DNA from 2 places in the Paenibacillus ottowii genome. Region 1 is predicted to be linked to the other one. Evidence: riboswitches for the same ligand, from Rfam matches in the RefSeq annotation. Region 1 holds a riboswitch; the other holds the start of a gene.
What was found. A riboswitch is a leader RNA that binds a small molecule or an ion and turns the genes downstream of it on or off. The one in region 1 is predicted to bind cobalamin.
Positions count from the first base shown of each region.

Region 2: it holds a riboswitch for cobalamin, as region 1 does, so the genes downstream of both, ACQQ6X_RS14975 (ABC transporter substrate-binding protein) here and ACQQ6X_RS10185 (ABC transporter substrate-binding protein) in region 1, are expected to answer to the same signal.

Region 1 covers NZ_CP191577.1:2,130,581-2,133,759, reverse strand. Annotated here, with positions in the region: gene cbiB (adenosylcobinamide-phosphate synthase CbiB) at 1-16, shown strand, start outside; gene ACQQ6X_RS10190 (histidine phosphatase family protein) at 31-783, shown strand; cobalamin riboswitch at 905-1,096, shown strand; gene ACQQ6X_RS10185 (ABC transporter substrate-binding protein) at 1,305-2,312, shown strand; gene ACQQ6X_RS10180 (FecCD family ABC transporter permease) at 2,309-3,179, shown strand, end outside.
Region 2 covers NZ_CP191577.1:3,226,185-3,229,363, forward strand. Annotated here, with positions in the region: gene ACQQ6X_RS14975 (ABC transporter substrate-binding protein) at 1-1,191, opposite strand, end outside; gene ACQQ6X_RS14980 (hypothetical protein) at 1,314-1,451, opposite strand; cobalamin riboswitch at 1,409-1,612, opposite strand; gene ACQQ6X_RS14985 (hypothetical protein) at 2,282-3,179, shown strand, end outside.

The DNA of each region.
Region 1 (3,179 bases):
GGGATGGGTGCAATGAGGAGTGACATCATTTTGAGACAAGATATAGAAGGGAAAATAACGCGAGAATGTGTACCAAGTCCGAATTTACAACAGGTTAGTGAGCTGAATGATGCTAAAGAAGATCCACAGTGGGACATGGAGCTCATGCTAGTTCGTCATGGCACGACCTTATGGAATAAGGAACGTCGATATCTGGGACACACCGACTTGGGTTTGCTTTCAGGAGCTGAGCAGGAGTTACAGCCTTTACAGGAAAAATTGCAGGGGCATTCCTTTGCTCGAATCTATTGCAGCGATTTGATGCGATGTCGCCAGACTTTGCAGATCATTTTGCCGGAATCAACATTGTCATCTGAATGTTCTTTATCTGCTATGCCTCCTCTGATGGAACCACGTCTGCGAGAGCTTCACTTTGGTGAGTGGGATGGACAAACGTATGACATGCTTAAGGATGTGGCGCTGTATCGTGCTTGGATTGATGAGCCGCAACGAATCACCCCACCTGGAGGAGAGTCTTGGAACCATTTTGTGAATCGTCTGCGTGAATTCCTCGACTCTTTGTTTGCGTGGCGCATTGCTTTGAAGGTTCAGCCAACAGTGTCGAATGCTGCGCCGCCCTCTGTTTTGGTTGTCACGCACGGTGGTGTAATTCGCCAATTAGCCTGCATGCTGATATCTGGTCATGATTTTTGGAGCCTGAATCCAAAACCGGGAGAAGCGTTTAGGATTCAGTTAAGGTGGGCAGGGCCGCACAAATGTATAGCAAGATTGCTTTCTTATTAAGGAAGATGCGGTGAATAAAGCGGCAGTTTGGGTTGTAAGCCGACTCTTTTTAACCTATAATCATCAAGTAAAAGAACGGCTTGACTACCACTACATCAAATATCCAGCAGACGAGGTCGGCGCCGTGTGAGGAAACTATGGTTTCCTTCATTGCGCTGTTAAAAGGGAAGTCGGTGTGAATCCGACGCGGTCCCGCCACTGTAAATGGAAACATGTTCGCTAGCCCTGCTTTATGTGCCGCCAAGTATATAAAAGCATATCAGGACATGCATCTTCCATAAGTCAGGATACCTGCCCGTCGGCCTGTCACCATAATCCTTCGAGGAAAGGATGACGTGTTTGCAGTGACTGTCCATGCGGAAAGAAGCTGCCCGCCTGCGTACAATCTATGCTAACGTGACCCCTGTGTCCTGATATGAGGATACGGGGGTTTTTGATAGGAAAAGAAGGCTGGAATGAGGAAAATATCGGATGAAGTTCAAGTAACGCTCTTAACGATTTTGTATGAAGGGGTGCAAAACATGGCAGGAAAAAAAATAAAGGTATGGTCAACAGGTCTATTGGCGCTGATATTGACAGTCGTGCTGAGTGCATGTGGCGCGAATGGAAAAAATGCTGAAAATAAAGAGGGCCAAGCTTCCTCACAGCAGTCGGGACAGACCGTAACTGCACAAGAACCTCCGGGCAAAACGGTTTACCCGTTAACGGTTAAGGATGCAACAGGGCAGGAATTTACATTCAAAAAGGCTCCGAGCAAGATCGTTTCCGTCTCCCCGGCAGAAACCGAGGCGCTGTTCGCCATCGGGCTGGATCAAGAAATTGTCGGTGTTTCGGATTACTCTGATTATCCGGAAGCGGCTACGAAAAAGCCTAAAGTGGGCGGTATTATGAAGCCAAACGAAGAGGCGATCATTGCCGCGAACCCTGATGTCGTTTTTGCAGGGATTTCACTTAGTGAGCAGGCTACGACCAAACTGCGCGACATGGGAATTATGATTTTTAAAACGGAACCGAAAACCGTTGAAGATGTCATAGCTAACATCGAATTGTATGGGAAAATCACCGATCATCAGAAAGAAGCGAGAGCGGTGACCGACAAGATGAGAGCAGATGTAGCGGAAGTGAAAGAAGGAGTTAAAAACATCGGCAAAGGGCAGAAGCTGCGGGTATACGTCGAGTTTTCACCAGGCTGGACAGTGGGCAAGGGCGAATTTATGGACGAGCTGATTACGTTGGCGGGAGGAGAAAACGTAGGTGCCACGCAGAAGGGCTGGTATCAAATCAGTGAGGAAAATATTATAGCTGCCAACCCTGACGTGATTTTGTACAGCAAAAGTGTCAAGGACGACAAAACAGGCCAAACCCTCGGCGATATCATTAAAGCTCGCAGTGGATGGGATCAAATATCGGCTGTCCGTAACAACCGTGTATTTGCCGTGGATGATAATTTGATCAGCCGTCCAGGTCCACGCGTAACGGAAGGACTCAAGGAAGTGGCCAAGGGCGTGTATCCTGAAATTTTCAAATGAACCGCAGACTGATCGGTTTTGGAGGGACAGGTCTTGTCTTGCTGCTACTGACGCTGCTGCTCTGTCTTGGCATCGGCTCGGTCAGTCTTCCGGTCAGCCAGATCACAGGTATTTTGATCAACCACCTACCGTGGTTAGGTGATACGTTTACACCGGATTGGAATACATCCGCAGAGCAGATTATTTTGAAGGTCAGACTGCCACGTGTGTTACTGGGAATGTTGGTCGGAGCAGCGCTGGCGCTAGCGGGAGCCGGATTTCAGGGTGTGCTGCGTAATCCCCTGGCTGATCCGTATACACTGGGGGTATCCTCGGGGGCTTCGGTAGGAGCGGCAGTATTGATTTATTGGGGACTTCAATTTTCATTCGTGGGGATATGGACGCTTCCGCTAGTCGCGTTTATAACCGGCATGCTGACGTTGTGGATGGTGCTGACGTTGGCGCGTGAAGGTGGAAAAATTCCCACACAAAGCCTCATTTTATCAGGTGTGGTGATGCAATCTTTTTTAGGAGCTATTGTTTCTTTTCTGACAGCTATGTCGAAGGAAACAGTCAATGAAATATTGTACTGGACGATGGGAAGTCTCAGTCTGCGAGGCTGGTCATATACAGGAATTCTGTTACCCTACGTGATCATAGGACTGGTGTTCCTGTGGAATCGGGCACGGGTACTGAATATTCTGGCTTTGGGTGAACGTCAGGCAGCACATATGGGAGTTCATGTAGATGCGACGAAGCTATCTGTCCTGATCATATCTACCTTGCTCACAGCGGCCGCTGTCTCGGTATGTGGTGTCATTGGTTTTGTCGGACTCGTTGTACCTCATATCATCCGTCTGATGACAGGTCCCGATTACCGGATGATTG
Region 2 (3,179 bases), 1.1 Mb from region 1:
CTCATTCAGCAATTGGCTCTGGATCACTTCAGCCATAACAGATAGCTCCGGACGCTGAGGGAAAGTCAGCAGTGTAACCTCGAATGGCTTGCCCTGCTTGGACCATGTGCCTTGGGCATCTTTCTGCCAGCCATCCTTGGTCAACAGCTGCTCCGCCGTTCCGTCTAGCGCTTTACGCTCAACTTTTCCGAAAGAAAGAATACTCGGAAACGGACTGCTTGCTTCCGTACCGAAACCCCTCATAACAGCGCTCACAATGGATGCGCGCGGAATCAGACTGTCCACCACCTTACGGTTGGTCACATCCTTGAATATAGGCGATTCCATGTTATATACAATCATATGGGTACGCAAGGACGGAGCCGACAGCACTTGTAGCTTATCGTCCTTTTTCAGTACCTCCGCGTTATCTACCGGAATATCCGTCGCTACATCCACCTCACCGGATTGCAGCGCCATCAGGCGCGAATTACCGTCTGTAATGAATTTCATCGTCGCTTCAGCCAATCGCGCCTTTTCACCCCAATATCCGTCATAACGCTCGACGACCAGGGACTGATCCTTGTTGAAGGCTTTGATTTTAAAGGCACCTGTCATCGCAGGGTAGCTCTGCTCATCTTTCATGGATGCCACGTCCAGCACGATCGTTGAGGGATCAGCCAGATTGGATGCCAGCGCTGCATTCGGCTGGTTTGTTGTAATTTTTAGCGTCAGCGGCCCGCTGGCCTCAATGGACTTCACATCAAGTAAATCCTTTGCTAGATGGCTTTTCTCAATAGAGCGCAGCAAAGATGCTTTTACACTTGCTGCATCCATCCTTTTTCCGTCATGAAACGTGACCTTATCCTGCAAGCTGAACGTCCAGACCGTAGGACTTTCCTGCTTCCATTCCTTGGCTAGCCAAGCCACAGGCTCCAGCTTTTCATTCAACCGAATCAGTGTCTCACCAGCACCAGAACGCATCACGTCCCAGCTATTGTCCCCATGCGGATCAACCCCTGATGGTTTCCACGTATACGCCATCACCAACTTTTTATCTGCTTTAGTCTGTTGTGCAGAAGAGTTCTCACCCTTGCCCGACCGATCCTCCGTCTTGGTGGCTGTGCCACATCCCGATAGAGCCATAACTGTCAGCAGCAGCACCAATCCTGTACATATAAACCACGAACGCCTATTACGATTGCTTATCATTCCACATTTCCCCCTCTATCTGGTTAAATCGTATGAACCTACGTAAAACGAAAAAAAAAGCATTCCCGACCACATGAGCAGCAGTCAGAAATGCTTTCATTATAAAATGTCAAAACTCACCTCTAAGCCAACTCCAAAAACATAGAAGGGATCGGATCGGTTCCAGACATTCCGTATGTAGCACGTCTAACCACCTCCCCAGCATCCCGTGGGTCTAACAGTGATGTCAAAACAGGCAGGTCTCCTGACTTCAGGCTCATCTTTCAGGCCTTCCCGGTTCTTCACAGTTCCAGTGGCTGTTCTGAAAGCTCCAGCAGTACCCTGCTGATGCCTGTATACAGTGGCGGGTCCGTGTCGGAATCTACCGAACTTCCCTTTTAAGTGAACACGTTCAACAACCATCTACATCGTCTCAACGAAACCCCGTACATAGAGTTGTCCGGCTCGCACCTGTTTTCTTCCTTTATTCCTTTTTATTACGATTTAGGATTATCTTATTTTGTTGCTTCTGGCTTGTCAACAAATGCAGCGTAATAATTTAAATTTGAATGATATAGTGAGTATCTGAGTCATGGCTATTCATTGCGTGCACGCAATTCACGTGCTAAAATTAGGTATAGAGATATCCACCGTATCCATATAATAAAAAAGAGTCTTCGCCGCGCCAACGGCAAAGACTCTTAGGATTTGAAAGGCTGTGGATCACCACGGCGCGCTAAATGCTTAGCTAAACCCACCGTTAGGCCCCAACCTAATCAAGCGGTGGGTTTTCGCTTGTTCCGAAATTTTCGACGCAGCCATCGATAAAGTTTACGAATACTAAACACCAGGCTTAGTAACGTAACCACCCAACGCAGCACATCGTAGCACGACACAAGTGTGACCATCGGCTTCACCCCCTTTCGGGAAGCTGCACCGTGGTCCGAAAACATCCACCACTATTCAAAATCCATAGTTTAGATTATACCATGCCTCTTCCTACCACTCTAACAAATTCTTCTAGTAGATAAACTAACCTAAGAGTTAACTTCAGCAATACTGCTTAGTCAGATAACAGTAAATCTCTCATCGTTAGAAAGGATGTTTCCTTTTGAAAACAAGTAACTACCGCATTTTAATACTTTCCTTGCTCGTTCCAGCTCTGTTATCTTCCTGCTCTCCAGCTTCTACTCCATCAGCAGAACCAACTTCACCCAAACAAATCCAGTCAGGCGAAAAGACAACTCCAGTCGGACAAGGTCAATATCTATCCATGACCTATACAGAATATGTGAATGGGAAAAATGCAGATCAAGGCATGGTTATGCGTGTGATGACGTACGATTTGAGCAGTAAGAAAATGACCAAGCTGGCCGACGTCCCCTATACCTCCCAGTACCCACTTTCTGTGGTGTACTTACTTGATCACAAAATTTATTACTCTGCTGATGTGGATGATAAGGGAGACCAATTATTTTCGTACGACTTGAATACAAAAAAAACCGAACAGCTTACCGATAATTTGTTTGCCATCAATGATATCGTACCAACTACTCCGGATGGCTCCCTCGTTCTGGTTGCGGTAAAAAAAGGAGAGCGGACACTTAAAACTATTTTCTACAATAAATCAACGCGTATCATGAAATTTATGCATGATGAAAACCATGATGAACAAACTTGGTCTATAACCTATAATCCAGCTAAAAAAGCAATTTACAGTTCAAATTATTCAGCTAAGGAACAAAATGAACAAAGAGAAATCTCAAACCGAACACAGACTATTATGGTCCCGCCGGACAACAAAGTTACAGAAATCAATAGCGTCACCAAGCAAGAACGTTCTGTTATTACACTGAAAAATGAAGAAGTATCATCAATATCCAGCAGTAATGATCAACTACTCCTAGTGACTGCACGTTTCATTAATCACGGCAACCCTGAGTATAGCCTTGTCGATATTGCAACCGGAAAACGTACCAAACTAGAACTACCCATTTCGTCCCGCAGCT